One region of the Brachybacterium sillae genome, then DNA from elsewhere that is predicted to be linked to it. Evidence: predicted binding sites of a transcription regulator. Region 1 holds the regulator's gene; each other region holds the start of a gene.
The links. Region 1 encodes HrcA, which represses chaperone genes, less so after heat shock. Its sites were predicted from a motif close to TTNGCACTCGNNNNNNNCGAGTGCNAA; they were not measured.

Region 1 (7,250 bases):
ACCGCCACGGAGCTCGGCGGTGGTGGCTCCCAGGCCGAGTACCCCGCCCACGCGATGCGCGAGATGGACCTGACCCTCGCCGACGACGCCGCCCATGGCGTCGCGTATGAGCGCGTCTCCACCGTGTTCTTCGGCGGCGGCACCCCGACCCTGCTGCCCGCCGGGGAGCTGGTGGCGATGCTGAGGCACCTGCGGTCCCTGATCCCGTGGGCGGATGACGCCGAAGTGACGACCGAGGCGAACCCGGACTCGGTGACCCGTGCCTCCCTCGAGGAGCTCGCCGCGGGCGGCATCACGCGGGTCTCCTTCGGTATGCAGTCGGCGGTGCCGTCGGTACTGCGCACGCTGGACCGCACCCATGATCCCGAGCGGGTGCCGCAGGTCGTCCAGTGGGCAAAGGACGCCGGTCTCGACGTGTCCCTCGACCTCATCTACGGCACCCCGGGGGAGACCCTCGCCGATGTAGAGCGATCGGTGCGAGCGGCCCTGGCCTGCGGCATCGACCACCTCTCCGCCTATTCCCTGATCATCGAGGGCAACACCGCCATGGCCCGGCAGCTGCGGCGCGGGGAGATCGCCGAACCCGATCCGGACGTCATGGCCGATGCCTACGAGCTCATCGACGATCTCGCCGCGGCGGACGGACTGAGCTGGTACGAGGTGTCCAACTGGGCGCGCGGGGAACGACACCGCTCCCGGCACAACCTCGCCTACTGGCGGGGAACCGACTGGTGGGGGATCGGGCCGGGTGCGCACCGGCATCGACGCGGCCTGCGCGCCTGGAACGTGAAACATCCCAGCCGCTACGCCCAGCGGATCGCCGCGGGGCAGCTCCCGAGGCAGGACGAGGAGCACACCACCGCGGAGGAACAGCGCACCGAACGGGTGATGCTCGGACTGCGGATCGTCGACGGGCTCCCCGTGGAGGACGTCCCCGAACAGGGCCGCGCCGCGATCGAGCTGCACCGGGAGCGGGGCCACCTGGAACCCGCGGCCCTCGCCGACGGACGCCTGGTGCTCACCCGCTCCGGCCGCTTGCTGGCCGACGCCGTTGTGCGGGACCTGCTCGCCTGACCCCGACGAGCGAACCCCGGCCACCCGAGGGGGCGGCCGGGGTCCGGCAGGTCGAGGGGTCGGGCGGACCGATGGTGTCAGCGGAACAACCGCAGGTTCACCGGGTAGGGCCACCACTCGCGGTTGTTCGCCTTCACCGCACCGATGATCGCGAAGATCACCTGCACCAGCGGGATCACCCCGACCAGCATCATCGCGGGCGTGCCCAGGCCGAGCGTCACCACCGAGAAGATGCCGGTGGCGATGATGGCCACGAAGGTGAGGGCCGCGGTGGCGATCGAGCTGGACAGGGCCTCGGCCGCATTGAACCGCACGAAACGGTTGCGGTCCTTGTACATGAGGAAGATGATCAGCGGGCCCAGCCACTGCAGCGTCCCGAAACTGATCAGAGCCCCGATCACGACCGAGAGATGCGCGAACAGCGCCCACATGGTCGCGTCCGAGTCGGAGACGGACTGACCGGTGATCGGACCGGTGTAGACACCGGCGGTCCCGGGCGGCGGCGTGTCGGACCAGGAACCGGCCTGCCCACCGAACGGGGTCTGACCGTCCGTGGCCTGTCCGCCGAACGGAGCGGAGTAACCCTGCTGGCCGGAGCCCTGCGCACCGTACTGCGACTGTCCGTACGCGGACTGCTGCTGGCCGAACGGTTGCTGACCATAGGCGTTCTGCGCCTGGCCTGAGGACTGCTGGCCGTAGGGGTCCTGGGCTGACCCGTAGGACGGCTGATCGTACGACTGCTGCCCGTACCCGTTCTGCTGCTGCCCGTACCCGGCGCTGCTCTGCTGCTGGTGACCACTGCCGGACTGGGATTGCCACTGGGCCCCATCGCTCTGGAACTGCGTCGAGCCCCCAGCGCTCTGGGACTGTGACTGGTCGGGGACGGGCGAGAACGGCGTGGAGCCTTCCGCGAGCGGTCCGCGGGGCGGCTCGGGCGCGGAGGAGGGCGTGTCGGTCATGGTCTGCTCCCTTCGAGGGCCGTCGGCGACGACCGGTGTGGACACGTCGAGCCTACGGTCCCGCACCCAGGGCGCGCCTCCGTCCACAGTCGATGGCCGTCTCCACCGAGGGGTGGACGGGCGCACCCGCCGAGCGGGAACGCGAGGACGCGGCGTGTCACCCCTCCGGGGCGGTGACGAAATCGATCAGCTCCTCGATCCGGCCCGACAAGGAGGGCTCCACGTCGGCGTAGGACCGGACCGTGCTGAGGATCCGCTGCCACCCCTCGGCGATGTCGGCCTGACCGGCGTGCGGCCAGCCCAGCGCCCGCAGCGTCCCGACCTTGATGTCCTGGCCCTTGGGGACGTGAGGCCACTGCTCCAGACCCACCCGTGCCGGTCGCACGGCCTGCCACACATCCACGTAGGGATGTCCGAGCACCAGCACGTTCCCGCGGGCGCCGGGCACCGCCATCGCCTGTTGCGCCAGTCGGGTCTCCTTCGATCCGGCCACCAGATGGTCCACCAGGATCCCCAGGCGCCGGCCGGGCCCGGGCGCGAAATCCTGCACCCGTTCGGGGAGGTTGTCGGCACCGTCGAGCATCTCCACCACCACGCCCTCGATGCGCAGATCGTGGCCCCACACCTTCTGCACCAGCTCGGCATCGTGGCGGCCCTCCACCCAGATGCGGGACGCCCGCGCGGTGCGGGCCCGGGCGCCCTCCACATACACGCTGCCGCTGGCGCTGCGCTTCGCCACCGGGCGCGTGGCGGCGCGGCGGGGCGGCACCAGCACCACCGGCTTGCCGTCGATGAGGAACCCAGGGCCGAGGGGGAAGCTGCGTCGGCGACCACGGCCGTCCTCGAGCTCCACCAGCACACCACCGGGGGACTTCTCCAACCGCACCACCGCCCCGCAGAACCCGGTGCTCGCGTCCTCGACGACGAGGTCCCGGGCCACCGGCACCTCGGTCGCGGCGGGGCGTCGACGGTGATGGGCCGGGGGAGCGGAGCTGAGGACGTCGTGCCCGTAACGGTCGGGGAAGCTCGGAGGGGTCACCCGTGGGAACGTAGCGCACCCCGGCCCTGCCCGATCCGACCGACACACATGCCGGGGGTTCCCCGTCCATGGGGACTTCTCACCATCGCACGCGGGACGTGCCCTGGGACACACTGTGCGCGCCGAACCCCGGTGCGAGCTCGTCCCGAGCCGATCCCGTCCCATTCTCAGGAGAGAACCATGGCCCTGTCGCTGTCCTCCGTCTCCCGCCGCGCCGCCGCCTTCGTGGGTGGTGGCCTGATCGCCGCGTCCCTCGCCGTGGGCGGGGCCTCCGCCTCGCAGGCGGCCGCCTCCCACTACAACACCGACCCCTACGCGACCGGATGCGCCGACAGCGCCCGCGTCATCGCCACCAAGACCGTCAGCGGCGGCACCGCCACCATCAAGCGCTCGAACGTGTGCGGCACCAACTGGATCGAGTACCGCGGGATCGCCCAGACCACGTACAAGCGCGGGTACGACTCCGGGACGGGCAAGTACACCCAGATGGAGATCGACAAGGGCGGCTACGCCTACTCGATGCAGTCCTTCGCGCCGTACCCGACCAAGTTCACCGGCGTCATCAGCATCAACGGCACCACCTGGGCGGGCTCCTGCACCGGCGAGACCTGCTCCTGGACGGTGACCGGTGGTTCTTCCACTCCGGCGCCCTCGACCACCCTGTCGGCGAAGGTCGACGCCTTCGTGGCGAAGTACAACGGCAAGTACGTCGACTTCGACGGGTACTACGGGGCCCAGTGTGCGGACCTCGCGCAGCAGTACGCCCGCGAGGTCGTGGGGGCCTCCCGGTTCTCCTCGCCGGTCACCGGCGGCGCCCAGGACTACTGGACCCACTACGACACCTCGAAGTTCACCCGCGTCTCCGCCGGCAGCACTCCGCGCAAGGGTGACGTCGCGGTGTGGCGAGGCGCCGAGTGGAACAGCCCCAAGTACGGTCACGTGGCGATCGTCCTGGCGGACAACGGCTCCAGCATCAAGGTCCTGAGCCAGAACCCCGGCGCCACCAAGATCACCACCATCACCAAGAGCGATCTGCTCGGATACCTCCGCCCCGTCGGCTGATGTCCGCAGTCGCGATCATTCGCCACTGACAGGCCGCCATGCCCGTCGCTTCCGCCGTCACGGCGCGGGGCGACGGGCATGGTGTGTTCCGGGCCGCTGCGTCCGCGAGCTCCGGGGCCGAGAGCTCCGGAGCCGGGCCTCCTCCCTCACAGTGAACGCGTCGGTCCGTCCGCGTCGGCGTCACCTCGCTAGACTTGGCACTCGCAAGCTCGGAGTGCCAGGCCTCGGGAGGTGAACCGTGGACGCCCGGAAGCTGCAGATCCTCGGCGCCATCGTCGAGGATTACGTCGCCACCAGGGCGCCCGTCGGCTCGAAATCCCTGCTGGAGCGCCACAACCTGGGGGTCTCCGCCGCGACCGTCCGCAACGACATGTCGGTGCTGGAGGAGGAGGGCCTGATCGCCCAGCCCCACACCTCGGCCGGGCGCGTCCCCACTGACAAGGGCTACCGCACCTTCGTCGATCATGTCGCCCGCGTGAAGCCGCTCTCCGCCCCGGAACGCCGCGCCATCCAGTCCTTCCTGGAACAGGCGGGGGATCTCGACGATCTTCTCGGGCGCACCGTGCGGCTGCTCGCCCAGCTCACCCACCAGGTGGCGCTGGTGCAGTATCCGGTGCGCCGTCAGGCACGGGTGCGCCATGTGGAGCTGGTGAAGGTCGCCGAGACGATGCTGCTGGTCGTCCTCATCACCGAGGCCGGACGGGTGGACCAGCGCACCATCCCGCTGCTGCATCCCCGACCGGCAGAGTTCTACGAGTCCCTGCGCGACCGCCTCAACGCCGGTTCGGTGGGGGAGCAGGTCACCGACCTCGCGCCGCGCCTGGCGGACCTGCCCGCCGAGCACGAGCCTGCCGACCGTGCTGCCGTCGACGAGGTGCTGGATGCCGTGCGCGCCCTCGTGGAGGCTCGCGCCGAGGAAAGGTTCGTCGTCGCGGGCACCGGAAATCTCGCCCGCAGCGCCGAGGACTTCTCCCGGGACGTGCAACCGCTGCTGGACGTGCTGGAGGAACAGATCGTCATCCTGCGGCTGCTGTCGGAGCTGAACGGCGAGCCCGGCACCGTGGAGGTGCGCATCGGCCAGGAGATCCCCGATGCCTCCCTCGCCCAGGCGGCGCTGGTCGGAGCGGGATACGGAGCCGGTTCGCAGATCGCGATCCTCGGCCCCACCCGTATGGACTACGTCACCGGTATCAGCACCGTGCAGGCGGTCGCCCGGTATGCGGCCCGCTTCCTCGAATAGCCTCGGCGGCGGCCCGGCGCGGCCCGCCCCACTGCACTCCGCCCCCATCCCTCGACGACAAGGAACCGACCCGTCGTGACCGACGACTACTACGAGCTTCTCGGCGTCTCCCGTGACGCCTCCACCGAGGAGATCAAGAAGGCGTACCGCAAGAAGGCCCGCTCACTGCACCCCGATGTGAACCCGTCCGCGGAGGCGGCCGAGGAGTACAAGAAGGTCTCCGCCGCCTACGAGACGCTCACCAACCCGGAGAAGCGCCGCATGTACGACATGGGTGGCGGCCCCGACATGGGTGGGATGGGCGGCTTCGGCGGGGGCGCCGCCGGCTTCGACTTCGGGGACATCTTCGACATGTTCACCGGGGGAATGCGCGGGCGCGCCCAGGGCCCGGTGCCGCGGCAGCGGCGCGGCGGTGACCAGTTGCAGCAGCTGCGCATCGAGCTGCGCGACGTCGTGTTCGGCGCCGAGAAGCAGATCTCGTACACCACCGCGGTGCTCTGCGGCACCTGCCAGGGAAGCTGCTGCGCCCCCGGCACGTCCCCCACCCGGTGCACCCAGTGCCAGGGCACCGGTCACGTGCAGCGGGTGACCCAGTCGCTGCTGGGGCAGATGGTCACCATGTCCCCCTGTCCCGTCTGTGAGGGCCACGGCGACGTCATCGACTCCCCCTGCACCACGTGCTCCGGCCACGGTCGCGTGATCGAGGAGCGCACCCTGACGGTGAAGATCCCCGCCGGCGTCGAGAACGGCACCCGCATCCAGCTGCGCTCCCAGGGCGAGGTCGGGGAGGCCGGTGGTCCGTCCGGTGACCTCTTCGTGGAGCTGTCCGTCGCGGACGATCCGCACTTCGTGCGCGACGGCGACGACCTCGTCACCCGCGTGCGCATCCCCATGACCAGCGCCGCCCTCGGCACCACGATTCCGCTGACCACCTTCGATGGGGAGCGTGACCTGGAGCTCGAGCCCGGTGTCCAGCCGGGTGAGCAGCTCACCCTCAAGGGTCTCGGCGTGACGCCCCTGCGCCGGGAGAAGCGCGGAGATCTGCGGGTGATCGTCGATGTCGTGGTGCCCACCAAGCTCTCCGAGGAACAGCGGCAGATCCTCGAGCGGTTCGCCGAGGCGCGCCCCGAGGAGAAGCACGGACAGGTGCGGCAGGGCTCGCAGGGTGTCTTCGGGCGCCTGCGCGACGCCTTCCGCGGCTGACCGCTCCCCGACACCTCTGTCCGTCGACCGGCCAGGAGACCCCGTGCCCACCACCCCGCCGCAGTTCCTCCTGCTCGAGGGATCCCTCCGGGACCTGCGCGAGGGCTCCGTGGTGGAGCTGCGCGGAGACGAGGGCCGGCATGCCGCGAAGGTCGCCCGGATCGGCACCGGGGAGCAGGTGCTGTTGACCGACGCCGATGGGAGCCAGGTGCGCTGCCAGGTGGAGGCCACCGGGAAGGAGCACCTGCAGCTGCGATTGCTGTCCGACCCGAGTGAGCCGCTGCGGCGGCGACCGCGCCTCGCCCTCGTGCAGGCCCTCGCCACCGGGGGTCGTGATGAGCAGGCCGTGGAAGCCGCGACCGAGCTCGGGGTCGACCGGGTGACGCCGTGGATCGCCGATCGGTCCGTGTCGGTGTGGAAGGGAGAGAAGCTCGCCAAGGGCCGTGCCAAGTGGCGCGCCACCGTGCACGCCGCGGTGAAGCAGTGCCGCAGGCCCGGTATCCCCGCCGTGGACGAGGCCCTCACCAGCCGGGCACTCGCCGAGGAGATCGCCGCGCGGGTCTCCGACGGCGGTGTCGTGCTGGTGCTCCACGAACAGGAGTCCGCCCGGATCAGCACCGTCCTGCCGCAGCTGCGGGAGCGGGTCGATGCCGCAGACCTGCCGGAGGTGACC
Region 2 (7,250 bases), 770 kb from region 1:
TCGGTGGCCTCGGGTTCCCCGTGCTGGTGGAGCTGGGGCGGCGCTACCGGGTGCCGCACTCCTGGAGCCTCGGCACGAAGCTGGTACTCACCGCCACACCGCTGCTGCTCGCGGCGGGTGCGGCCTACACCGCGGTGATGGAGTGGGACAACCCCGGCACCCTCGGGGCGCTCAGCCCGCGCGATCGCCTCGTCAACGCCTTCTTTCATTCGGCGGTCTCCCGCACCGCCGGGTTCAACGCCCTGGACATCGGGCAGATGCGCCCGGAGACCTGGCTGTTCACCGACGTGCTGATGCTCATCGGGGGTGGCCCGGCGGGCACCGCGGGTGGCGTGAAGGTCACCACCGTGCTGGTGCTGCTGGCGATCGTGCGCTCCGAGCTGCGGGGCGATCCGTTCGTGCTGATCCGCGGTCGTCGGCTCTCGCGCGCCCTGCACCGTCAGGCCATTACCGTGCTCACCCTGATGCTGCTGTCCATCGGCACCGTCACCCTGCTGATGGTCGACCTGGAGTCCCACTCCCTCGACCGGATCCTGTTCGAAGCGGTCTCCGCCGCCAGCACCACGGGCCTGTCCACGGGCATCACCGCCGATCTGTCGGACCCCTCGAAACTGCTGCTGTGCCTGGTGATGTTCGCCGGGCGAGTGGGCCCGGTGACGCTCGGTACCGCCCTGGCCGTGCGGCGGCGCCCGCTGCTGTACGAACCTCCGAAGGAAAGGCCGCTCATTGGCTAGATCACCGTTCTTCCCGTCCCGCCGGCACGAGGGCCGCGACGGCGTGCGCGGCGGTGAGGACCGCGTCCGCACCGTCGCGGTGCTGGGGCTCGGCCGCTTCGGCGCCACCCTCGCCCGGGAGCTCGCCCAGATGGGGGTCGAGGTCCTCGGGGTCGACGCGCACGAGGACATCGTGCAGGACCTGGATCCCCATCTCACCCACACGGTGCGGGCCGATATCTCCCGCGCCGAGGTGTTGGAACAGCTGGGGGTCGCGGAGGCCGACCGGGTCGTCGTCGCCGTCGGCGGTCGCCTCGAGGTGAGCGTGCTCGCCTGCTCCCATCTGCTCGCGCTGGGAGTGCGGGAGCTGTGGGCGAAGGCGGATACCGAGGCGCACGGGCTGATCCTGCAGCAGCTCGGCGTGCCGCACGTGGTCATGCCCCAGAAGGCGATGGGCCGCCAGGTGGCACACCGCCTCGTGGATCGGGCGGAGGACTGGGTCGACTACGGCGGCGGGCTCATCCTGGCGCGCTTCAGTGCACCGCAGCCGCTCTTCCATCGCACCGCCGCCGACGCCCGCCTCGGTGGCCACGATGACCTGCGGATCATCGCGCGGATGGGCGCCGGGCCCGCGAGCGCCGCCGGCTGGGAGTACGTCACCCCGCAGACGGAGTTCCTGCCCGGGGACGAGCTGATCGTCGCGGGCAGTGCCGCTCAGCTGGAACGCTTCGGCCGGCTCGCCCACGACGACTGACCCACCCTGGTCAGCGCTCGACGCGCCAGTCCACCGGTGCACCGCCCTGTCGCTCCAGCAGGTCGTTGGCGCGGGAGAACGGCCGGGAGCCGAAGAACCCCCGCGATGCCGACAGCGGGCTCGGATGGGCGCTGGTGATCACGGGGACCTCCCCGAGCATCGGTTGGAGCGACTGCGCATCCCGACCCCACAGGATCGCCACCAGCGGGCCGCCTCGATCGACCAGGGCCTCGATCGCCCGTCCTGTCACCGCCTCCCAGCCCTTGCCGCGGTGGGAGGCCGGTGCCCCGGGTCGCACGGTCAGCACGCGATTCAGCAGCAGCACGCCCTCGTCCAGCCACGGTGTGAGATCTCCGTGCGAGGCGGGCGGGATGCCGAGGTCGGCCTCGAGCTCCGTATAGATGTTCTGCAGCGACCGCGGCAGTGGTCGCACGTGCTGCTCCACCGCGAACGACAGTCCGATCGGATGCCCCGGCGTCGGATACGGGTCCTGCCCGACGATCAGCACCCGTACCTCCGCCAGGGGGCGGGTGAACGCACGCAGCACGTTCCGTCCCGCCGGGAGGTATCCACGGCCGGCCGCGTTCTCCGCCCGCAGGAAGTCCCCCATCGCGTGGATGCGGTCCTCCACGGGGGCGAGGGCCTGCGCCCAGTCGGGGGCGATCTGCTCAGACAGCGGGGCGGGAGAGGGACCGGTCGACATGCGCCCAGTGTGGCATCGGCACCGCCACCGGTTCCTCGGCGCGCCTGCCCACCGGGGCGCCGCCTGCGCCCTACCGTCGAGGGATGACGTCGCCCACCGAGCCGCTCACGGACCTCGACCGCCGCATCCTGGCGCTCGAGGGGCTCACCTTCCGCCGCATCGGTGCGAAGGAGCGGCGCATCCGCGAGGACCTGGGGCTGAGCCCCGCCGCGTACCGGGTGCGGCTCAACGCACTCCTGGATCGCCCCGAGGCGCTGCGTGAGGCCCCTGCGGTGGTGAACCGGTTACGGGCACGCCGCACCTCGGCCGATGCCCTCGGCGACGGAATCCGCGGTGTCGACGGGGACGAGCGCGTGGCCTGACCCGCCCTGTGTGGCCTCCCGCCCCTGGGGCACGCGGCCTGGTTCAATGGCCCCGTGGCAGATTCGTCGTACCCGTACCCGCCGGACCAGTTCGACCGTGAGGCCGATGCGGCGTCCTTCCATGGCGCCCACCGCGCGGAGGAACCGTTCTGGAAGCAGAACCTGGTCTACATCCTGGTGATCGCCGCGGCGTTCCTCACCCTGACGGTGCTGCTCTTCGCGCTCAACGGGCTCGGTGGCGGGGACCGGGAACCCGTCGAGGGCGGTTCTGTGGCGCCGACGACGCAATCCGCTCCGCCCGCCTCCGAGGCCCCCAGCTCCGAGGCGCCCGCGGCCGAACCCGACCGCTCCGTGACCGTCTCCGTGGTCAATGCCGGGGGGATCAACGGCCTGGCCGGACGCTGGCGCGAGCAGCTCGAGGATGCCGGCTGGGAGGATGTCGAGGTCGCCACCGCCGACAGCCGCCAGGAGAACCCGGTCGTCCTCTACCGCGATGAGGCCGACAGGGCCACCGCGCAGGCGCTCGCCGATGAGGTCGGTGCCGGGGAGGCCCAGCAGTCCGACGAGTACGAGTCCCGCATCACCTTCCTCGCCACCAGCGAACCCAGCGGGGAGGGTGCCGGCGAGGGCGAGGACCAGGGCGACGACCAGGGCGACGAGCAGGGCGACGACGGCGAGGGCTGATCGCCCTCGGCGAAGTGCCCGGGGCCGGAACCCGGAGCGTTAGCACTCCCAGCCGTAGAGTGCTTATGATGCCGTTGGCACTCGAAGGGCCCGAGTGACAGCCCGGGCCCGCGGTGCCGTTCCGGCTCCGTGAGGGGGCGGGTCCGCCTGTGACGTGAACGGCGGGCCGGTCCTCGTCCGTCGCGGGCACTGGGCCGGGTGGACACCACCACCACACGGGAGAGATTCCACAATGGCCAAGCTCATCTCTTACGACGAGGAGGCCCGGCGCGGTCTCGAGCGGGGTATGAACCATCTCGCCGACGCCGTCAAGGTCACCCTCGGCCCCAAGGGCCGCAACGTCGTGCTCGAGAAGTCCTGGGGCGCCCCCACCATCACCAACGACGGCGTCTCAATCGCCAAGGAGATCGAGCTCGACGATCCCTACGAGAAGATCGGCGCCGAGCTCGTCAAGGAGGTCGCCAAGAAGACCGACGACGTCGCGGGTGACGGCACCACCACCGCCACCGTCCTGGCCCAGGCGCTCGTGCGCGAGGGCCTGCGCAATGTCGCCGCCGGCGCCAACCCGATCGCCCTGAAGCGAGGCATCGACAAGGCCGTCGCCGCGGTCTCCGAGACCCTGCTGGCGCAGGCCAAGGAGATCGAGACCAAGGAGCAGATCGCCAACACCGCCGCCATCTCCGCGGCCGACCCGGCCATCGGCGAGCTCATCGCCGAGGCCCTCGACAAGGTCGGCAAGGAGGGTGTGATCACGGTCGAGGAGTCCAACACCATGGGCCTCGAGCTGGAGCTCACCGAGGGCATGCGGTTCGACAAGGGCTACATCTCGCCGTACTTCGTCACCGACGCGGAGCGCCAGGAGACCGTCCTGGAGGACCCGTACATCCTCCTGATCAACTCCAAGATCTCCTCCGTCAAGGACCTGCTGCCGCTGCTGGAGAAGGTCATCCAGGCCGGCAAGCCGCTGGCGATCATCGCCGAGGATGTCGAGGGTGAGGCCCTCGCGGTGCTCGTGGTGAACAAGCTGCGCGGCTCCTTCAAGTCCGTGGCCGTCAAGGCCCCCGGCTTCGGCGACCGCCGCAAGGCGATGCTGGAGGACATGGCCATCCTCACCGGTGGCCAGGTCATCTCCGAGGAGGTCGGCCTGAAGCTGGAGACCGCCGGTCTGGAGCTGCTGGGCCAGGCCCGCAAGGTCGTCGTCACCAAGGACGAGACCACGATCGTCGAGGGCGCCGGCGACGCCGAGCGCATCGCGGGCCGCGTGAAGCAGATCCGCACCGAGATCGAGAACTCCGATTCGGACTACGACCGCGAGAAGCTCCAGGAGCGCCTCGCGAAGCTGGCCGGCGGCGTGGCCGTCATCAAGGCCGGCGCCGCCACCGAGGTGGAGCTGAAGGAGCGCAAGCACCGCATCGAGGATGCCGTGCGCAACGCCAAGGCCGCCGTGGAGGAGGGCATCGTCGCCGGTGGTGGCGTGGCCCTGCTGCAGGCCGGCAAGGACACCTTCGGCACCCTCCAGCTCGACGGTGACGAGGCCACCGGTGCGAACATCGTCAAGGTCGCCATCGAGGCCCCGCTGAAGCAGATCGCCGTGAACGCCGGCCTCGAGGGCGGCGTCGTGGCGGAGAAGGTGAAGTCCCTGCCCGTGGGCGAGGGCCTCAACGCCGCCACCGGCGAGTACGAGAACCTGCTCGACGCCGGCATCATCGACCCGGTGAAGGTGACCCGTTCCGCGCTGCAGAACGCCGCCTCCATCGCGGGCCTGTTCCTCACCACCGAGGCCGTCGTGGCCGACAAGCCGGAGCCGAAGGCCCCGGCCGCCGGTGGCATGGACGACGGCATGGGAGGCATGGGCGGCATGATGTGATCCGCCCCTGAGGCGATCACCTCGGCCCGCGCCGATCATCCGCAGCGCCCCGTCCCGGATCTCCCGGGGCGGGGCGCTGCGCATCCGGAGTGCGCCGTGCTCGCACTCGACGGCTCACACGTCGAGGATCCGCTGCACCACGGCCCGCTGTTCCGGCCGCATCCGCTCCAGGGCCTCCGCCACCGGCAGCAGTGCCGCACCGGTGATCTCCCGGCCGTCGAGCTGCTGGACAGGCGGGGCATCGGTGATGTCGACGGTTCCGGTCAGCCAGATCTCCACCCGGTGCCTCATGCCGGTCTCCACCTGGGCGAGGGTGAGGTCGCGCGGTGTGAGGCCGCATTCCTCGCGCAGTTCGCGCGCCGCGGCCTGCACGGCCTGTTCCCCGGGGGTGAGGTGCCCGGAGGGCACGCCCCATCGTCCGCCCTCCCAGAAACGGTGCTCGAACAGCAGGATCCGACCGTCCGGGGAGCGCAGCACCGTGCACACGCCGACGAGGAACCGTGGTTGGGTGAGCACCACCGCCCACCACACGAGCTTGCGCCGCAGCAGCGGGGGTGCGGCCGCGGCGGCCGCCCGGGCCAGGCGATCCAGAAACGACATCAGTGCACGTGGCGGGTGGGCTCGGCCTGCACGGGCAACCCGGCCGCCGCCCAGCCGCGGAACCCGCCGTCGAGGTCCGTCGCATGGACCAGGCCCAGCTCTCGCAGGTTCCGCGCCATCAGCGAACTCGAATAGCCCTCATTGCAGACCACCACCACGATGTCGTCGTAACCGGGACCCCCGTCCATCCGATACGGGCATTGGGGGTCCAGCCGCCACTCCACCACGGTGTGGTCGATGACCACTGCCCCGGGGATGTGGCCCTCCGGTCCGCGGGTGTGGGCGCCGCGGATGTCGATCACCAGCGGCGCGCGCTCCCCGGCGAGTGCCTCCTGCAGCTCACGCGGGGTGAACCGGTGCGGCCCCGACGCCCGGGCGGCGGCGAGGACCTCGGCGATGCTGCGGCGCGGTGCGGGGGAGTCGGTGGGCATCCCCCGAGCCTAGCCGGGAGGGACACTCGCCGCGGACGGGGCCGGGAGTGTGCCCTAGCCTCGAGGTATGCAGCCTGAGCAGGAGCACGACCACCCGGCCCCGGTCTCCACCGCCACCAGCCCCCTCGGGGTCCCCGACTCGCTGACGGTCCGCTCCGAGGCGGCTGCGGCGGTCGGCGCGGCCCTGCTGGCCGGCGGCATGGCGTCGTTCCGGGTGAAGGCGGCGATGGCCGTGGTGGCGCGGGCGTTGGGGCTCGACTCCTTCCGGGCGATCGTCACCTTCACCGACATCACCGCCACAGCCACCCTCGGGGGGCGGTACCGCACGCGCATCACCCAACCCGAGCACGTCGGCGTCGATGTCGACCATCTCGCGCGGATCCACCGCATGGTCGAGGACCTCCCGGAGCGGGTCGAGGCCGCGGAGGTGTTCGAGCGGCTCGCGGTGATCGCCGCCCGGCCGCCGCTCCATTCCGCAGTGGTGAACGCTCTCGCGGCGGGTCTCGCCTGCGCGGCGTTCTCGTTCCTGAACCGTGGCGGTCCGACGGAGATGGTGTGCGTGCTGATCGCTGCGACCCTCGGTCAGGCGCTGCGTCGGGCCCTGCAGCGCCGCCAGTGGAACCACCTGCTGATCACCGTGCTCGCGGCCACCCTCACGAGCATCGTGTACGCCCTGACGATCGCCGCCGGCACCCGCTGGGGGGTGGTGGGGCCCGGCCATGAGGGCGGGTATCTCGCGGCGATGCTGTTCCTGGTGCCGGGGTTCCCGATGATCACCGGGATCCTCGACATCGTGCGCTCCGATTTCTCGGCGGGCGTCGCCCGGCTCACCTACTCGGCAATGATCGTGCTGGCCGCCGCGGCGAGCGTGTGGACGGTGTCGGTGGTCGTCGGGATCACCCCGGGTATGCCCCCTGGGGCTGAGGTCCCGTTCGTGCTGGACCTGGTGCTGCGGGCGCTGGCCACATTCGTCGGCGTGCTGGGGTTCGCCGTCATCTTCAACTCCCCGTGGGGCATCGCCCTGGGGGCCGCCGCGGTGTCGATGGTCGCGAACACGCTGCGGCTGGCGATGATCGACTCCGGGGCCCCCGCGCAGCTCGCGACCCTGGTGGCGACCTGCCTGGTGGGGGCGCTCG
Region 3 (7,250 bases), 700 kb from region 1:
GGCGGCCCTGGCCGTCCTTGGAGGCCTGCGGGAACTGTTCCGACTTCACGAAGTCCTTGACGGTGATCAGACCGGTGAGGCGGCCGTCGGCGTCCACCAGCGGCAGCCGCTCGCGCTTGTTGCGGCGCAGCAGGGCGGTGGCCTCCTCCGCGGTGACGGTATCCGGCGCGGTGAACAGCTCGGTGGTCATGACGTCCCGCACCTTGGTGGTGGCCCATTCAGCGACGGGGATGAAACGCAGATCACGGTTCGTGCAGATGCCCAGCAGGCGGTTCTCCGGGTCGACCACCGGCAGACCGGAGACGCGGAACTGGCCGCACAGCTGGTCGAAGTCCTCCAGGGTGGCGTCCGGGCCGATGGTCACCGGGTTGGTGATGCGGCCGGTCTGGGTGCGCTTGACGAGGTCGACCTGGTGGGCCTGGTCCTCGATGGACAGGTTGCGGTGCAGGATGCCGATGCCGCCCAGGCGGGCCATGGCGATGGCCATCCGGGACTCGGTCACGGTGTCCATGGCGGCGCTGGCCAGGGGGATGTTGAGGGTGATCTCGCGGGTGAGGCGGCTGGCGGTGTCCACCTCGGAGGGGATCACGTCCGTCTCGCCGGGGAGCAGCAGCACATCGTCGTAGGTGAGGCCGACAAAGCCGAAGGGGTCCGCGATCGTCATGGATCCAGGGTAGTCGCGTGCGCGCGGCCGGGCCGCACGGGATCGCCCGGGAGTGCGGGCTCGAGGCCGCCGAGCACCCGCCGCACCCTGTCGTACTCCGCGAGGAACGCCCGCTCGTCGTGGGCGTACTCTTCCCGCCACGGCATCCCGACCCGCTCGGCGGCGGCGCGGTGGGCGTCGGTCCGGCGCAGCGCGCGGGCGCGGGCCGCGAGCTGCGACCGCGGTGGGTCGACGGGCAGGTGGGCCGCGTCCTGCAGCGCCCGCAGACCGTCGAAGGCGGCGTCATCCCAGCCGATGCTGCCGACCCACCAGTCGACGGGCTCCCCCGGAACCTCCAGGCCGATGCGGGCAGCGTCACCCCGACCGGGGCCGCCGATCGCCCACACCACCCGATCGATACCCACCTCGTCGCGTCGTAGCGGACCCCGCCATCGCTGCAGTCGGCGGGTTGTCGGCTCGAACACCACCCGGACCGCGAGACCCAGCAGCAGCGCCGCCCACACCGCGAGCAGAGCCCACACCGTCAACGGGCCGAGCAGCCACGACCAGCCCTCCGGCACCCCGAGCTGCTGCAGGACCGCCGCCGACAACGGCGTCACCACCAGGGTGAGGATCGGCGCCCCGAGGGCGACGAACGGCACCCACCGCGCCCGCCACGACGGGCCCACGAGGATCGCACCCGCGCGGGTACGACGGGGTGTCGGCGGGGCGTCGAGGGTCATGGCTCCAGGCTACGGGGGCTGGCCAGGTCGCGTGGCTCCCCCGTGATCGGGTCGGTGAAGGCGAGTTCCGCCGCGAGCAGCCGCAGCGGCCCCTCGGCCGCGAGCACGGCCTCGGCGTCCCTCACCTGCGGGTACAGCGGATCTCCCACGATGCCCCAGCCGCGCGAGGCGAGTTGCAGGCGCAGCTGATGGGTGCGCCCCGTCTGCGGGACCAGCTCCACCTCGGCGCGTCCGTCCCCCACCGCCACCACGCGCAGCCGTGTCCGCGCGTTCGGTGCGCCCGTCTCGACGCGCGCTTGCAGCACGCTGCGGTCCTTGACCAGCCGGTCCTCCAGCAGCATGTCGGCACCCAGGGGCAGGGTCTCGTCGGCCACCACGACGGCCCGATACACCTTGCGCACCCTTCGCTGCGCGAACAGGTCCTGGTAGGCGGAGCGTTCCTCCCGACGGCAGGAGAAGGCGAGCACCCCCGCGGTGGGACGGTCCAGGCGGTGGATCGGGGCGAGGTCCTCCAGACCCGTGCTCTGCCGCAGGCGCACGAGCGCAGAGCGCAGCACGTGCTCACCGCGGGGCATGGTCGCCACCCCGTGGGGTTTGTCGATCACCAGCAGGTGCTCGTCGTGCAGCAGGATCGGCAGCTCTGGTTGATCTGCTCGAGGTTCGGGCCGCAGTTCGCGGTGGAACCAGAGCTCATCGCCGGTGCGGGCCGGATCATCCGCCGTCCAGGGGCTCCCGTCGGCCCGCACGATCTCCCCACGGGCGAAACGCTCTGTGAGCGGTCGGGCGGCGGGATCGAGCACAGGCGGGAACCGCTCGGCGAGCACCGTGAACGCGGTGCCCTGTACGTGCGGGCCCAGGCGCAGCCGCACCGGGTCCAGTCCGTCGCGCTGCGGCAGCGGCGGCCGGGGCCGCGGCCGCCGGCTCACAGGCCCCAGATGATGAAGGTGAGGACGTTGTGGGCCACGTAGAACAGGGCGACCACCGCGAACACCAGGCCGGGGCGGCGGTCGGTGACGGCGAGGGCGTGCGGCACATGCTCGTTGACCTCGGCAGGGGTGGCGCGTTCGATGCGCTCGACCTCGACGCCATGCTCCTCGGCGCGGCGCACCAGGGCGGCCTGGGCGGTGCGGCTGAAGAAGCGGCCGCCGATGGCCACCGGCTCGGCCTCGGTCCCCGTCTGCACCAGCACCAGGTCATGGGAGCGGGCGGGGCCGTCGAGCTCCTCGGCGCCGCGGCGCACGACGTCGACCACATCGACCACGCGGCGCACCTGCGACCATTCGGCCCGCACGGTGCGGCGGAACAGCCCGCGCAGCACCAGCCCACGGTCATCCACCGTCAGCCAGGTGGTGACGATCCGCGCGACCATCACCAGCGTCGCCAGCACCACCAGCATCCACACGATCAGCGGGAGGGTGAACACCAGGTCATGGAACAGTCGCGGGTCGTTCCACAGGCGCTGCCCGATGAAGCTGATGATCACCAGGAACTCGAGCGCCAGGGCGAAGACCACTGCCGCCACCAGGGCCGCGATCACCGCGGCCGGGGGTGGCCCGAACACGCGGCTCGAGGTGCGGTCCCTGCGCTGGTCGGACAGCTCAGCGGTGTCGCTCACGGTGGGAGCCTCCTGGGGCGGACGGATGGTGGCGGGTTCATCGTAGGCGCGCACGGCGACGCCCCGCCCACACGGGGTGGACGGGGCGTCGGCCAGTCGGTCGGGCGGCGGGAGGATCAGTCCTCGTCGTCGTCCTTCTTCTCCACGACCAGGGTCTCGGTGGTGAGCACCAGGGTGGCGATGGAGGCGGCGTTGCGCAGGGCGGAGCGGGTGACCTTGACGGGGTCGATGATGCCCGCGTCCACCAGGTCCACGTACTCGCCGGTGGCGGCGTTCAGGCCGTGGCCGGTCTGCGCGGCCTTGACCTTCTCCACCACGACGTAACCCTCGAGGCCGGCGTTCTCGGCGATCCAGCGCAGCGGCTCCACCAGGGCCTTGGCCACGGCGCGCACGCCGATAGCCTCGTCCCCGGTCAGACCGAGGTCACCGTCGAGCACGGAGGAGGCTTGGACGATGGCGCTGCCGCCACCGGCCACCATGCCCTCGTCGATCGCGGCGCGGGTCGCGGAGACCGCGTCCTCGATCCGCATCTTCTTCTCCTTGAGCTCGACCTCCGTGTGGGCGCCCACCTTGATGACGGACACGCCGCCGGCGAGCTTCGCGAGACGCTCCTGGAGCTTCTCGCGGTCCCAGTCGGAGTCGGTGTGCTCGATCTCGCCTCGGATCTGCGCGACGCGGTCGGCCACGGCCTGGTCGTCACCGGCGCCGCCCACGATGGTGGTGGTGTCCTTGGTGACGACGATGCGGCCGGCGGTGCCGAGCACGTCCAGGCCCACGGTCTTCAGGTCGAGGCCGAGGTCGGGGGTGACGACCTGGGCGCCGGTGAGCACCGCGATGTCCTGCAGCATGGCCTTGCGGCGGTCGCCGAAGGCGGGGGCCTTCACGGCGGCGCCCTTGAAGGTGCCGCGGATCTTGTTCACCACCAGGGTGGACAGGGCCTCACCGTCGATGTCCTCGGCGATGACGAACAGCGGCTTGCCGGACTCGACGACCTTCTCCAGCAGCGGCAGGAGGTCCGCCACGGCGGAGATCTTGCCCTGGTTCAGCAGCACGTAGGCGTTCTCGAGCACGACCTCCTGGCGGTCGGCGTCGGTCACGAAGTGCGGGGAGATGAAGCCCTTGTCGAACTGCATGCCCTCGGTGAAGTCCAGCTCCATCGCCGTGGTGGAGGACTCCTCCACGGTGATGACGCCGTCCTTGCCGACCTTGTCGAAGGCCTCGGCCAGCAGCTCGCCGATCTCGCGGTCCTGGGAGGAGACGGCCGCGACGTTCGCGATCTGCTCCTTGCCCTCGACCTCGATCGCGATCTCGCCGAGCTTCTCGGAGACGGCCTCGACGGCCTTCTCCATCCCGCGCTTGAGGGCGGCCGGGGCGGCGCCGGAGGCGACGTTGCGCAGGCCCTCGTGCACGAGCGCCTGGGCCAGGACGGTGGCGGTGGTGGTCCCGTCGCCCGCCACGTCGTTGGTCTTGGTCGCGACCTCCTTGGTGAGCTGCGCACCGAGGTTCTCGAACGGATCCTCGAGCTCGATCTCACGGGCGATGGTCACGCCGTCGTTGGTGATGGTGGGGGCGCCCCACTTCTTGTCGAGCACGACGTTGCGGCCCTTGGGGCCGAGCGTCACCTTGACGGTGTTCGCGAGACGGTCGACGCCGCGCTCGAGCGCGCGCCGTGCCTCCTCGTCGTAGATGATCTCCTTGGCCATGCGCTCAGCCCTCGACGATCGCGAGGATGTCGCGGGAGCCCAGGATCAGGTACTCCTCGTTGCCGTACTTCAGCTCGGTGCCGCCGTACTTGGAGAAGACGACCTTGTCGCCGACCTTGACGTCCATGGGAACGCGCTGGCCCTTGTCATCGAACCGGCCCTCGCCGACGGCGACGACCTCGCCCTCCTGGGGCTTCTCCTTGGCGGTGTCCGGGATCACGATGCCGGACGCGGTGGTCTGCTCGGCCTCGAGCGGCTTGACGACGACACGATCCTCAAGGGGCTTGATGGAGACCGACATGCGGGTTCACTCCTTCACGTGAGAGGTCAGGACGTCGGCGGTGCCGACGTCGGGAGACGTGGTCCCGGTCCAGGCCGTCGTCGCGGTGCCGACCGGGTGGGACCCCGAGGCAGCTCTGGCACTCTCGCCGGAGGACTGCCAACGCACGCCACTCTAGGGCCGCTCTGGCACTCGTGCAAGGCGAGTGCCAACCGCTCTCGCCCAGGGCGTAGCGACGCAGGTCACGGGATTCTGGTGAGGTGCACGACGAAATGTCCGCACCGCTGGCGCCCCGAAAGGTCACGATGCGATAACGGAGTCATGAGCCGCATCCTCCGCACCGCCCGTGAAACCCTCCGTCTCTCCCATGACCGTCGCGACCGCCGTGAGGACACCACCCCCGCGGGGCGCCGCGGCCAGGCCGGCGCCTCCGTCATGTACGCGCACACCGCGCGCGGCGGCATCGGCCTGGGCATGGGGCGCTGAGCCCCTCCCTCACCGACCCGCGGCGTCGATGATCGCCTGCACCTCCTGCGGGCCGAAGCGGTAGACCGGGCGCGATGCGTCGCGCAGCGTGTCCCCCGCGTTCGGCCACACGGAGGTGGCGATCCTCGGCGCCGCATCGTCATCGGGCAGCTCCACCAGGCTCGCCCCCGACAGCGGCAGCGAGATCTCCTCGTCCCCGCTGGCGCCCACCGGGTCGACCACATTGGTGATGCCGGGGGCCACATGCACCGGCACCCCTCCCACGGTGCCGCCCATCGCATGGTGGTAATGGCCGGCGAGCACGATCCGCACATCACTGTCCGCGATCACCGCGGCGAGGTCACCCGGTTCCGCGAGCTCCAGGGAGCGCAGCATCCGCGTGGCCGCCGCGACCGGCGGATGGTGCAGCAGCAGCACGGTGCCGCGGCCCCCCGGGGCGGGCTGCGCCAGCACGGCACGCAGCCACTCGAGCTGTTCCGGCTCCAGGCGGCCCCACCCGGCCCCCGGCACCGTCGTGTCGAGCACCACCGCACGGCCTCCGCCGGGCAGGTCCACGACTCGGTCCTGCCACGGCCCGCCGTGGTCCCCGGGGCCGGCCACCTCCGCGTACCGGGCGGGCACGTCGTGGTTGCCCATGGCGATGGCGAGCTGCGCGCCGAGGCGCTGCGCGAGCGGCTCCAGCAGGGCGTGCAGCCGCCGGTAGCTCTCCACCGTGCCGTCCTCGGAGGCGTCCCCGGTGTGCGCCACCAGGTCCACCGCGCCGAGCGGCGCGAGGCGGTCGATCACCCCGGCGAGGGCGGCGGCGGTGTCGATGCGGTCGTAGTGCCGGACACCGCCGGGCCCGAACAGATGGGTGTCGGTCAGGTGCAGGATGCGCATGCCCCGAGCCTAGGGGCCGACCCTAGAGGGAGCCGAGCCACTCCTGGGAGCCGTCCCCGAACTCCTGATGCTTCCAGATCGGCAGCCGCCGTTTGACAGTGTCGATGAGATCGTCGAGGGCAGCGATGGCGAGCTTGCGGTGCCCGGAGGCGACGGCCACGGCGAGCGCCACCTCCCCCACCCGCAACGGCCCGACGCGATGCTCCACAGCGATGAGCACGTCCTGGTAGCGTTCGGCGATCTCCTCGGCGACCTCACGGGCGACGCGACCGGCCTCGGGGTGCGCCTCATAGCTGAGGGCGACGACGTCGCGGCCCTCGTCGTGGTCGCGCACCACTCCGTCGAAGGTGACGACGGCGCCGCAGCGCACATCGGCCACCCGGGGGGCGAGCTCGGCGGCGGCGACAGGGGCGGTGCCGACAGCGGCGTGCCGCACCCGCTCCGCAACGCTCCCCAGGGGCGGGTCGTCCCCCACCCGCAGGGTCTGCGGATCTCCGGTGAACAGGGGCCCGCCGCCGTGGGGGTCGTGGTGGTGGTGAGTCACTGGTGGCCCTCGCCGTCGCGCTGTGCGAGCAGGTGGTCCAGCAGCGGGTCCAGCACGGCGATGCCGTCCTTCACGCCGCCGCGGGAACCGGGCAGGTTGACCACCAGAGAACGACCGGCCATCCCGGCGACGCCGCGGCTGAGCAGCGCGGCCATCTTCTGGGAGGCGCCGCGGCGGCGGATCTCCTCGAGGATCCCGGGCAGGGGGCGGTCGACGAACGGCTCGGTCTCCTCCGGGGTGCGGTCATCGGGGGTGATTCCGGTACCGCCGGAGGTGATGACCACGTCGGCGGCCTCCCCCAGAGCGGCGCGCAGGGCGTCGCCGACAGCGGGGCCGTCGGGCACCACCACGGGCCCG
Region 4 (7,250 bases), 1.2 Mb from region 1:
GCGGTGCGTCCTCAGGCGCGTCCCGGGGCGGACCGAGCGGCCCTCGCCCGTCACGCCGCGACCCGCCACGCCCTGGTGCTCGGCGGGGCGGCTGTGATCCTGCTGCTGCTCGTGGCGGTCAAGGTGGTCACGACCGGCACGCCGATGTTCGGACTGATCTGAGGGCTCCGACGGGCTGACTCCGCCCGGATGGTCCGCGCTGTTCGCGCTGGTCGCACCGTGGCGCCCCGCGAATCACACCACTGTGATTATCCCCAGCTGTGGACCGCGGTGTGGATAGCGGGGGATGTGGTGGGGAGAACTGGGGATAACTCCCCTCCGGCTGGGGATGACCGCAGGCGGACGGGTCTCCCACCACAGCCGCGACACAGATCGTTCTGGCCAGCGCATCCCGGGGGCCGGCGCCCGCGGCCGGCCCCGTCCACCCCGGCATCAGCCCCGGCGCTATCCCGCACACAAGGGGCTCTGACCTGCGCAGATGAACGACTACGACGAACGTCCAGAGGCCACCGGCCGCCCCATCCGGCGCAGCGAGCGTGACCGGCGGCGGCCGCGCCGGACACGTGACGACACGGAGGGTCCCCACCTGCGGAACCACATGGATGTCATTCGTCCCCATGGTGGACAGAGGTGTGGATAACTGTGTGAGGAGGGTCCGACGGCACACTGGAGTCATGTCCGCCTCTCCCCGCGCCGCGTCAGATCACGCCGCCGGCGGTCGCGCAGCCTCTGGCCGCGTCGTGTCCGGCAAGGCCGACTCCTCCTTGGCGCCCGGGTCGCGTCCCGACCGGGCCGCCCTGGAGGCCGCGCGCGACCGCGAGGTGCCGGACCTGCTGCCGGAGCCGCTGAAGCTTCTGGTCGTCGGCATCAACCCGGGGCTGTGGACCGCCGCGACTGGCGCCCACTTCGCCCGCCCCGGCAATCGCTTCTACCCGGCGCTCGCCGCCGCCGGGATCACCCCGCACGTCATCGATGCCTCCACCGGGTACCGATCGGAGGATCTCGCGCTGCTGCACCGGCTCGGCCTCGGCATCACCTATCTCGTACCACGTGCGACGGCCCGCGCCGACGAGCTCAGCGCCGCGGAGCTGCACGCCGGTGGGGAGCGCCTGGTCGGGACCGTCCTCACGCACCGGCCGGTCGCCGTGGCGGTGGCGGGGGTGACCTCCTTCCGGCAGGCCTTCGGGGCACGGTCGACGACGGTCGGGCGGCAGGAGGGCTGGCCTCCGCGGGCCCTCGAGGCAGCGGGGGAGCACGCCACCACCCTGCAGGCCACTCCGCTGTTCGTCGTGCCGAACCCCAGCGGACTCAACGCCCACGAGACCGTCGAGTCCCTCGGCCGCGCCTACGCGCAGGCGGCGCAGGCCGCGGGACTCGACCTCCATCCCTCGCGTTGATTCACCGGGGCCTCAGTCCTCCCGACCCGCACTCACGCGCAGATCCTGGGCGGCCTCCCGCGCCGCCACCACCATCTGCGTGAGCGCGCGGCTGGTCGCTTCGACCTCGAGCGCCGACTCCGGTGGCACGTGCACGAAGCCGCCGCGGATTCCCGCGCACCCCGGCCGGGTCGCCAGGGCATGCTGCAGGTGGAAGAAGAGGTCATTGCACACGTAGCTGCCGGCGCTCAGCGACACACTCGCGGGCACGCCGACCTCCCGTGCCGCCTGGGTCATCGCCTTCACCGGCAGCGACGTGAAATACGCGGTGGGGGCGCCGGCCACGCAGGGCACATCGATCGGGGAGGCGCCGACGTTGTCGGGGATCCGCGCATCGCGCAGGTTCACTGCCACCCGCTCCGGCGTGACCTCCGCGCGTCCCCCCGCGACTCCCGTCGCCACCACCAGCTGCGGGCGCAGTGCGTCGACCAGCGCCACCAGCTGCTCACCCGCCGCGCCGAACACCACCGGCAGCTCATGCGCCTGCACCGTGATCCCGCGCTCGCGCAGGGCGTCCGCAGCGTGGCGCACCGCCTCCCAGGAGGCGTTCGTGGAGTGCCCATCGAAGGGCTCGAAACCGGTCAGGAGCACGTCGAGGGCCATCACCCCAGCGTACGGCCGGAAAAACGGGGTCCGAAAAACACTGTCGCCCACCGTGGCGCCGCCCTACCCTGCCTCCATGCCCGCCGACCTCGCGACCCTGTTCCCGCCGTTCGCCCTGCGGCTGCGTTCGGGTGACCTCACCCTGCGTCTGCTGCGGGACGAGGACCTCCCGCAGTACGCCGAGCTGCTGCGCCGGCCGATCTTCGCCGATACCGGGGCCGACCACGTCTTCCCCTGGTACGCGGTGCCCGAGGAGGAGCGCATCGCCTCGGCGATCACCTATCAGTGGGCCCTGCGCACCCGCGTACAACCGGAGGACTGGACGCTCTCCTTCGGGGTGTTCGCCGGGCAGCGTCTGATCGGGATGCAGGACCTGCGGGCCCGGGAGCTCCCCCGGCGCGGAGTGATCGAATCCGGGTCGTGGCTGACCCTGTCGGAGCAGGGCCGCGGATACGGCGGGCGTATGCGCCGGATGGCCGTGGCGTTCGCGTTCGACCACCTCGGGGCGCTGCGCGCCGAATCGTCAGCGGTGCTCGGCAATGAGCCCTCCCTCGCGGTGTCGAGCTCCTGCGGGTACGTCCCGAACGGCACGGAGGTCGTGGTGGAAGGAGGCCGGCGCCTCATCCAGCAGAGGGTGGCGGTCACACCTGAGACCTTCGAGCGCCGCGGCCTGGAGCTCGAGGTTGACGGGCTGACCCCCGCCCTGCGGGCTCTGCTGGGGGCAGGCCTCACAGAGGCCTGATAGGAGGTGCGGGGGTCAGGTGAGCGTCAGGATGCCGGACGCATCTCGCTCTCGACCATCCACTTGTGGTTGCGCATGGTCATGCCGCCGTTCATCTCGACGTCGACCTGGTAGACGGTCTCGTCGGTGGAACTGACGATCCGGCCCTTCGCGCCCTGCATGCCGGGCATGTGGTTCGCGGTGATGGTCACCGGGGTCCCGGGTGCCAGCGGCGCCGGGCCTGCATCCTGCAGCTCCTCGTGCACCACCCATTTGTGGTCGGTGACCTCCGGGCCACCGGTGGTGGGCGAGTAGTCGACGGCATACGTGGTGGTGCGATACGCACCGACGACCCGCGCCCGCGCCCCCTCCATACCCGGCATGTGGCCGGCGGTCAGCACGACCTCGCTGCCGGGGGCGAACGTCGGGGACGGCGCCGGGGTCATGCCGGCCGGGACGGGGCCGCCGTCCATCATGTGCTCGTGGCCGCTGCCGTCGGACATCATCCCGCCCGGCATGCCGTCGGCCGTCGCGGGGCCCGACATCATGCCGCCGCGGTCCGCGTCGTCCGCGTCATCGGCCGTGCCGTCCGGATCGGTGCCGCAGCCTGCGAGAACCAGGGCGGCGGGACTGAGTAGCACCAGTCGGCGTGGGAGGCGTCGCGAGGGGTGCTGGGTGCTGCGGGAAGTCGACATGGGAGCTCCTTCCGGGGGGTCAGCAGCGGGGGAGGTGTCGCTGTGGCGCGGGGTGCGGCGTCCGGTCGGGTCCGGATTGCCCCTCTGGGGTCGAGGGTGGCAGACCTTGCCGGGAGGTTGCGGGACGTTTGCCCCGAGCGCGCTGGGACCCCCGGGGGGTACTGCGGGAGGCCGGACCTCACCGACCGTGACGCGCCTCACCCTTAAAGTTGAGTGGAGGAGACCCAAGAGGGGAATAGCAGGGCGACTCAGGTCGTTGGACCGGACATCGGACGCAGCAGCGCCCGGACTCACGAGGGGTCGCAGCAGCGGCCCGCAGATGGAAGGAGTTCACCATGGCTCGCACTTTCTCCCCCTTCGCCGAGGTCGACCGCCTGTTCGCGGACATGACCCGCACCCCCGCCTCGCTCGCCATGCCGATGGACCTGTACAGCGACGGCGATGCCTTCGTCGCGGAGATCGACCTGCCGGGCGTCGACCCGTCGACCATCGACGTGGACGTCGAGGACCACACCCTGACGGTCCGCGCGGAGCGTCGTCCCTCCGCGTCGGAGGGTGAGCGTTCGTGGCTGACCCGTGAGCGCCCGGTCGGCACCTTCGCCCGGCAGCTCACCCTGGGCCGCCGCGTCGCCGTCGATGGCATCCACGCCGACTACAGCGACGGTGTGCTGCGCCTGCGCTTCCCGCTGGCCGACGAGGCCAAGCCGCGGAAGATCGCCGTGGCGCACACCTCCCGCACCCTCGAGAGCACCGCGGGTGGCGACAGCGCCTCTTCCGACCGCCGCGCGTCCGACGGCGACCACACCGACACCGACGGGGCTCCGGCCGACCAGCACTGATCGGCGGGGTTGTTCGAACGCCCCGAGAGGGGTCACCCGCCGCCGCTAGGGTGCTGGTATGAAGCTTGCTCTCCTGGGCGGCGGCGGGTTCCGCGTCCCGCTCGTCGTGCGCACCCTGCTGGCCGACACCTCCGAGGCCCGCGTGCGGGAACTGCGCCTGCATGACGTCGATGCCGATCGGCTGCGCGCCATGGCCGGGATCCTCGAGGTTCTCACCTCGGAGCATCCGGACCCCCCGAGGGTCGTGCTCAGTGACTCCCTCGAGGAGGCCGTCCGCGGCGCCGACGTGGTGTTCTCCGCGATCCGCGTCGGAGGCACCGAGGGCCGGGCGGCCGACGAGCGCATCGCCCGGTCCGTCGGCATCATCGGCCAGGAGACGACCGGTTTCGGCGGCATCTCCTACGCTCTGCGGGGCCTGCCGGTGGCTCGCGACATCGCCCGCACGGTGGCGGACCTCGCCCCCGACGCCTGGCTGATCAACTTCACCAACCCCGCCGGGATCATCACCGAGGCCAGCCGTGAGCACCTCGGCGACCGCGTGATTGGCATCTGCGACTCCCCGATCGGCCTGGCCCGCCGGGCCCTGTCCGTCCTGGAGCGCCGTGGCGATCTGCCCGCCGGCACCGCCCGGGACGTCGGCACCGGCGCCAGCCCCGTGCGGCTCGACTATGCGGGCCTGAACCACCTCGGCTGGCTGCAGGGTGTCGTCGTCGACGGCCGGGACGTGCTGCCGCGGTTGCTCGCCGACCCGGAGGCGATCGAGAGCTTCGAGGAGGGCCGCCTGTTCGGCGCCGAGTGGATCCGCACCCTCGGCTGCATCCCCAACGAGTACCTGCACTACTACTACTTCGCACGGGAGGTGCGGGAGGCCGACGCCGCCAGCGATGTCACCCGCGGCGTCTACCTGGCGCGTCAGCAGTCCGAGTTCTACTCCCGAGCGGCCGGGGCCGACGGCGCCGAGGTGCAGCAGCTGTGGGAACGCACCCGCCGTGACCGCGAGGCCACCTACATGGCCTCCAGCCGTGAGGCCGCCGGCGGTATCGAGCGCGAGGAGGAGGACCTCGAATCCGGTGGGTACGACCGGGTGGCGCTCGCGATCATGCACGCCGTCGCCGGTCAGGAGCCCGCGCAGCTCATCCTCAACGTCCGCAACGGTTCCACGCTGCCCCAGCTGCCCGCGGACGCGGTCGTGGAGGTGCCCTGCCGGGTCGACGCCCACGGGCCCGAACCGCTGGAGGTCTCCGGGCTGCCCGGGCACGCTCTCGGGCTGGTGCAGACGGTGAAGGAGGTGGAGCGCACCGTCATCCGGGCCTCCACCACCGGCTCCCGGGATCTCGCCGTCGAGGCCCTCGCCCTGCACCCGCTGGTGGACGGGTTCGGGGTGGCGCGTCGCGCGCTCGATGCCGCCCTCGACACCTTCCCGCAGTTGGCCTACCTGCGGTGAACACCGCCGGGCGCACTAGCATCGGCCGCATGAAACCCTTCCTGCTGCTGGCCACGCGCCCCGAGGACGCCCCGGCCGAGACCGAGTACCGCACCTACGTGGAGCTGCTGGGTGTGCAGCCGGAGGATCTGCGATGGATCCGCGTCAACGAGGGCCCGCTGCCGGAGCTGGACCTCGACGACTACTCCGGGGTCATCCTCGCCGGGTCCCCGTACAACGCCACCGACCCGGAGGGCCGCAAGAGCGCAGACCAGCGCCGCGCCGAAGCCGACATCTCCGGCCTGCTGGATCGCATCGTCGCCGATGACGTCCCCTTCCTGGGATGCTGTTACGGCGTCGGCACCCTCGGCAAGCACCAGGGGGCGGTGGTGGACCGTCAGTACGGCGAACCGGCGAGCGCCATCACCGTCACCCTCACCGATGCCGGGCGCAACGACCCGCTGGTGCAGGCCTCCGGGCTGCCCGACCGGTTCCTCGCGCTGGTGGGCCACAAGGAGGCCATCTCCCTGCTGCCGCCGAACGCGGTGAACCTCGGCTCCAGCACCGGCGCCCCCGTGCAGTTCTTCCGCACCCGCGGCCGCCAGTACGCCACCCAGTTCCACCCGGAGCTCGATGTGGAGCGGTTCCTGGAGCGGCTCGCCCAGTACCTCGATGAGGGGTACATCGACCCCGCCGACTACGACGACCTCGCCGTCGAGGTGCGGCAGCACGCCGTCGACCAGCCCGAACGACTGCTGCGCGGTTTCCGCGAGCTGTTCGCCCGCTGAGGCCGCGGTGCCGGGATCGACGCCCCGCCGCGGGACCACGCCTCGTGGTTCAGGCCGACCCCGGTACAGCCGGGCGCAGGTGGCCCGTCGTCGCCGCGTGGCCGGTCTCGCCTGCGGAGCTCTGGCGCTGCTGGTGCTGCTGTCGTGGCTGGTGCCGCTCGGCCGGCTGCTCGGGGACGAGAACCGGGTGCGGACCGTCGATGAACGCGCACTGCAGATCCCACCGACCCCGACGGACGCCCCGGCGCTCAGCCAGCTGCCCGAGGGGCTGACCCTCGAGGATGACGAGGTCCTCGGCGTGGATGTCTCCGCGCACCAGTCGGAGCTCGACTGGGAGGCCATGCGCGCCGACGGCATCTCCTTCGCCTACATCAAGGCCACCGAGGGCTCCGGGTTCACCGATTCCCGCTATGCCGAGCACAGCCGCGATGCTCGCGCGGCCGGCCTCACCATCGGTGCCTACCACTACTTCACCCTCTGCTCCCCGGGACGTGACCAGGCGCGGGACTTCCTGCGGGCCGCCCCGCCGGATGACGCCATGCTCCCGCCCGCCCTGGACCTGGAGTTCGACGGCGCCTGCGAGGAGCGGCCCGAGACGGAGCGGGTGCAGGCGGAGATCGACGCGTTCACCCTGGCGGTGGAGGCCGCCTGGGGGCGTCGCGTGGTGGTGTACTCCAGCTCCGACTGGCGCCGCCACTACGGTCTGCCGGTCTCCGACGGGCGACCCGACTGGCTGTACGACGAC

Region 2: groL (chaperonin GroEL) is a predicted target of HrcA. The motif match lies at 3,291-3,317, and genes of this name have one in related genera.
Region 3: groES (co-chaperone GroES) is a predicted target of HrcA. The motif match lies at 5,170-5,196, and genes of this name have one in related genera.
Region 4: JSY14_RS07080 (Hsp20/alpha crystallin family protein) is a predicted target of HrcA. The motif match lies at 3,532-3,558, and genes of this name have one in related genera.

The regions. Positions count from the first base shown of each region.
Region 1 is NZ_JAFEUW010000001.1:346,365-353,614, reverse strand. It holds gene hemW (radical SAM family heme chaperone HemW) at 1-1,074, shown strand, start outside; gene JSY14_RS01615 (DUF4870 domain-containing protein) at 1,152-2,033, opposite strand; gene JSY14_RS01610 (DUF3097 domain-containing protein) at 2,191-3,072, opposite strand; gene JSY14_RS01605 (CHAP domain-containing protein) at 3,253-4,134, shown strand; gene hrcA (heat-inducible transcriptional repressor HrcA) at 4,373-5,374, shown strand; gene dnaJ (molecular chaperone DnaJ) at 5,450-6,577, shown strand; gene JSY14_RS01590 (16S rRNA (uracil(1498)-N(3))-methyltransferase) at 6,621-7,250, shown strand, end outside.
Region 2 is NZ_JAFEUW010000001.1:1,117,411-1,124,660, reverse strand. It holds gene JSY14_RS05225 (TrkH family potassium uptake protein) at 1-734, shown strand, start outside; gene JSY14_RS05220 (potassium channel family protein) at 727-1,467, shown strand; gene JSY14_RS05215 (uracil-DNA glycosylase) at 1,478-2,170, opposite strand; gene JSY14_RS05210 (DUF3263 domain-containing protein) at 2,254-2,532, shown strand; gene JSY14_RS05205 (LytR C-terminal domain-containing protein) at 2,587-3,216, shown strand; gene groL (chaperonin GroEL) at 3,449-5,083, shown strand; gene JSY14_RS05195 (NUDIX domain-containing protein) at 5,198-5,683, opposite strand; gene JSY14_RS05190 (rhodanese-like domain-containing protein) at 5,683-6,114, opposite strand; gene JSY14_RS05185 (threonine/serine exporter family protein) at 6,182-7,250, shown strand, end outside.
Region 3 is NZ_JAFEUW010000001.1:1,048,485-1,055,734, forward strand. It holds gene guaB (IMP dehydrogenase) at 1-664, opposite strand, end outside; gene JSY14_RS04860 (hypothetical protein) at 661-1,386, opposite strand; gene JSY14_RS04865 (pseudouridine synthase) at 1,383-2,312, opposite strand; gene JSY14_RS04870 (hypothetical protein) at 2,309-3,001, opposite strand; gene groL (chaperonin GroEL) at 3,118-4,704, opposite strand; gene groES (co-chaperone GroES) at 4,709-5,005, opposite strand; gene JSY14_RS04885 (hypothetical protein) at 5,306-5,470, shown strand; gene JSY14_RS04890 (metallophosphoesterase) at 5,480-6,349, opposite strand; gene JSY14_RS04895 (molybdenum cofactor biosynthesis protein MoaE) at 6,372-6,893, opposite strand; gene JSY14_RS04900 (MogA/MoaB family molybdenum cofactor biosynthesis protein) at 6,890-7,250, opposite strand, start outside.
Region 4 is NZ_JAFEUW010000001.1:1,542,409-1,549,658, reverse strand. It holds gene JSY14_RS07105 (rhomboid family intramembrane serine protease) at 1-162, shown strand, start outside; gene JSY14_RS07100 (mismatch-specific DNA-glycosylase) at 675-1,397, shown strand; gene JSY14_RS07095 (pyroglutamyl-peptidase I) at 1,410-2,039, opposite strand; gene JSY14_RS07090 (GNAT family N-acetyltransferase) at 2,116-2,781, shown strand; gene JSY14_RS07085 (YdhK family protein) at 2,808-3,455, opposite strand; gene JSY14_RS07080 (Hsp20/alpha crystallin family protein) at 3,791-4,294, shown strand; gene JSY14_RS07075 (6-phospho-beta-glucosidase) at 4,353-5,738, shown strand; gene JSY14_RS07070 (glutamine amidotransferase) at 5,768-6,505, shown strand; gene JSY14_RS07065 (GH25 family lysozyme) at 6,585-7,250, shown strand, end outside.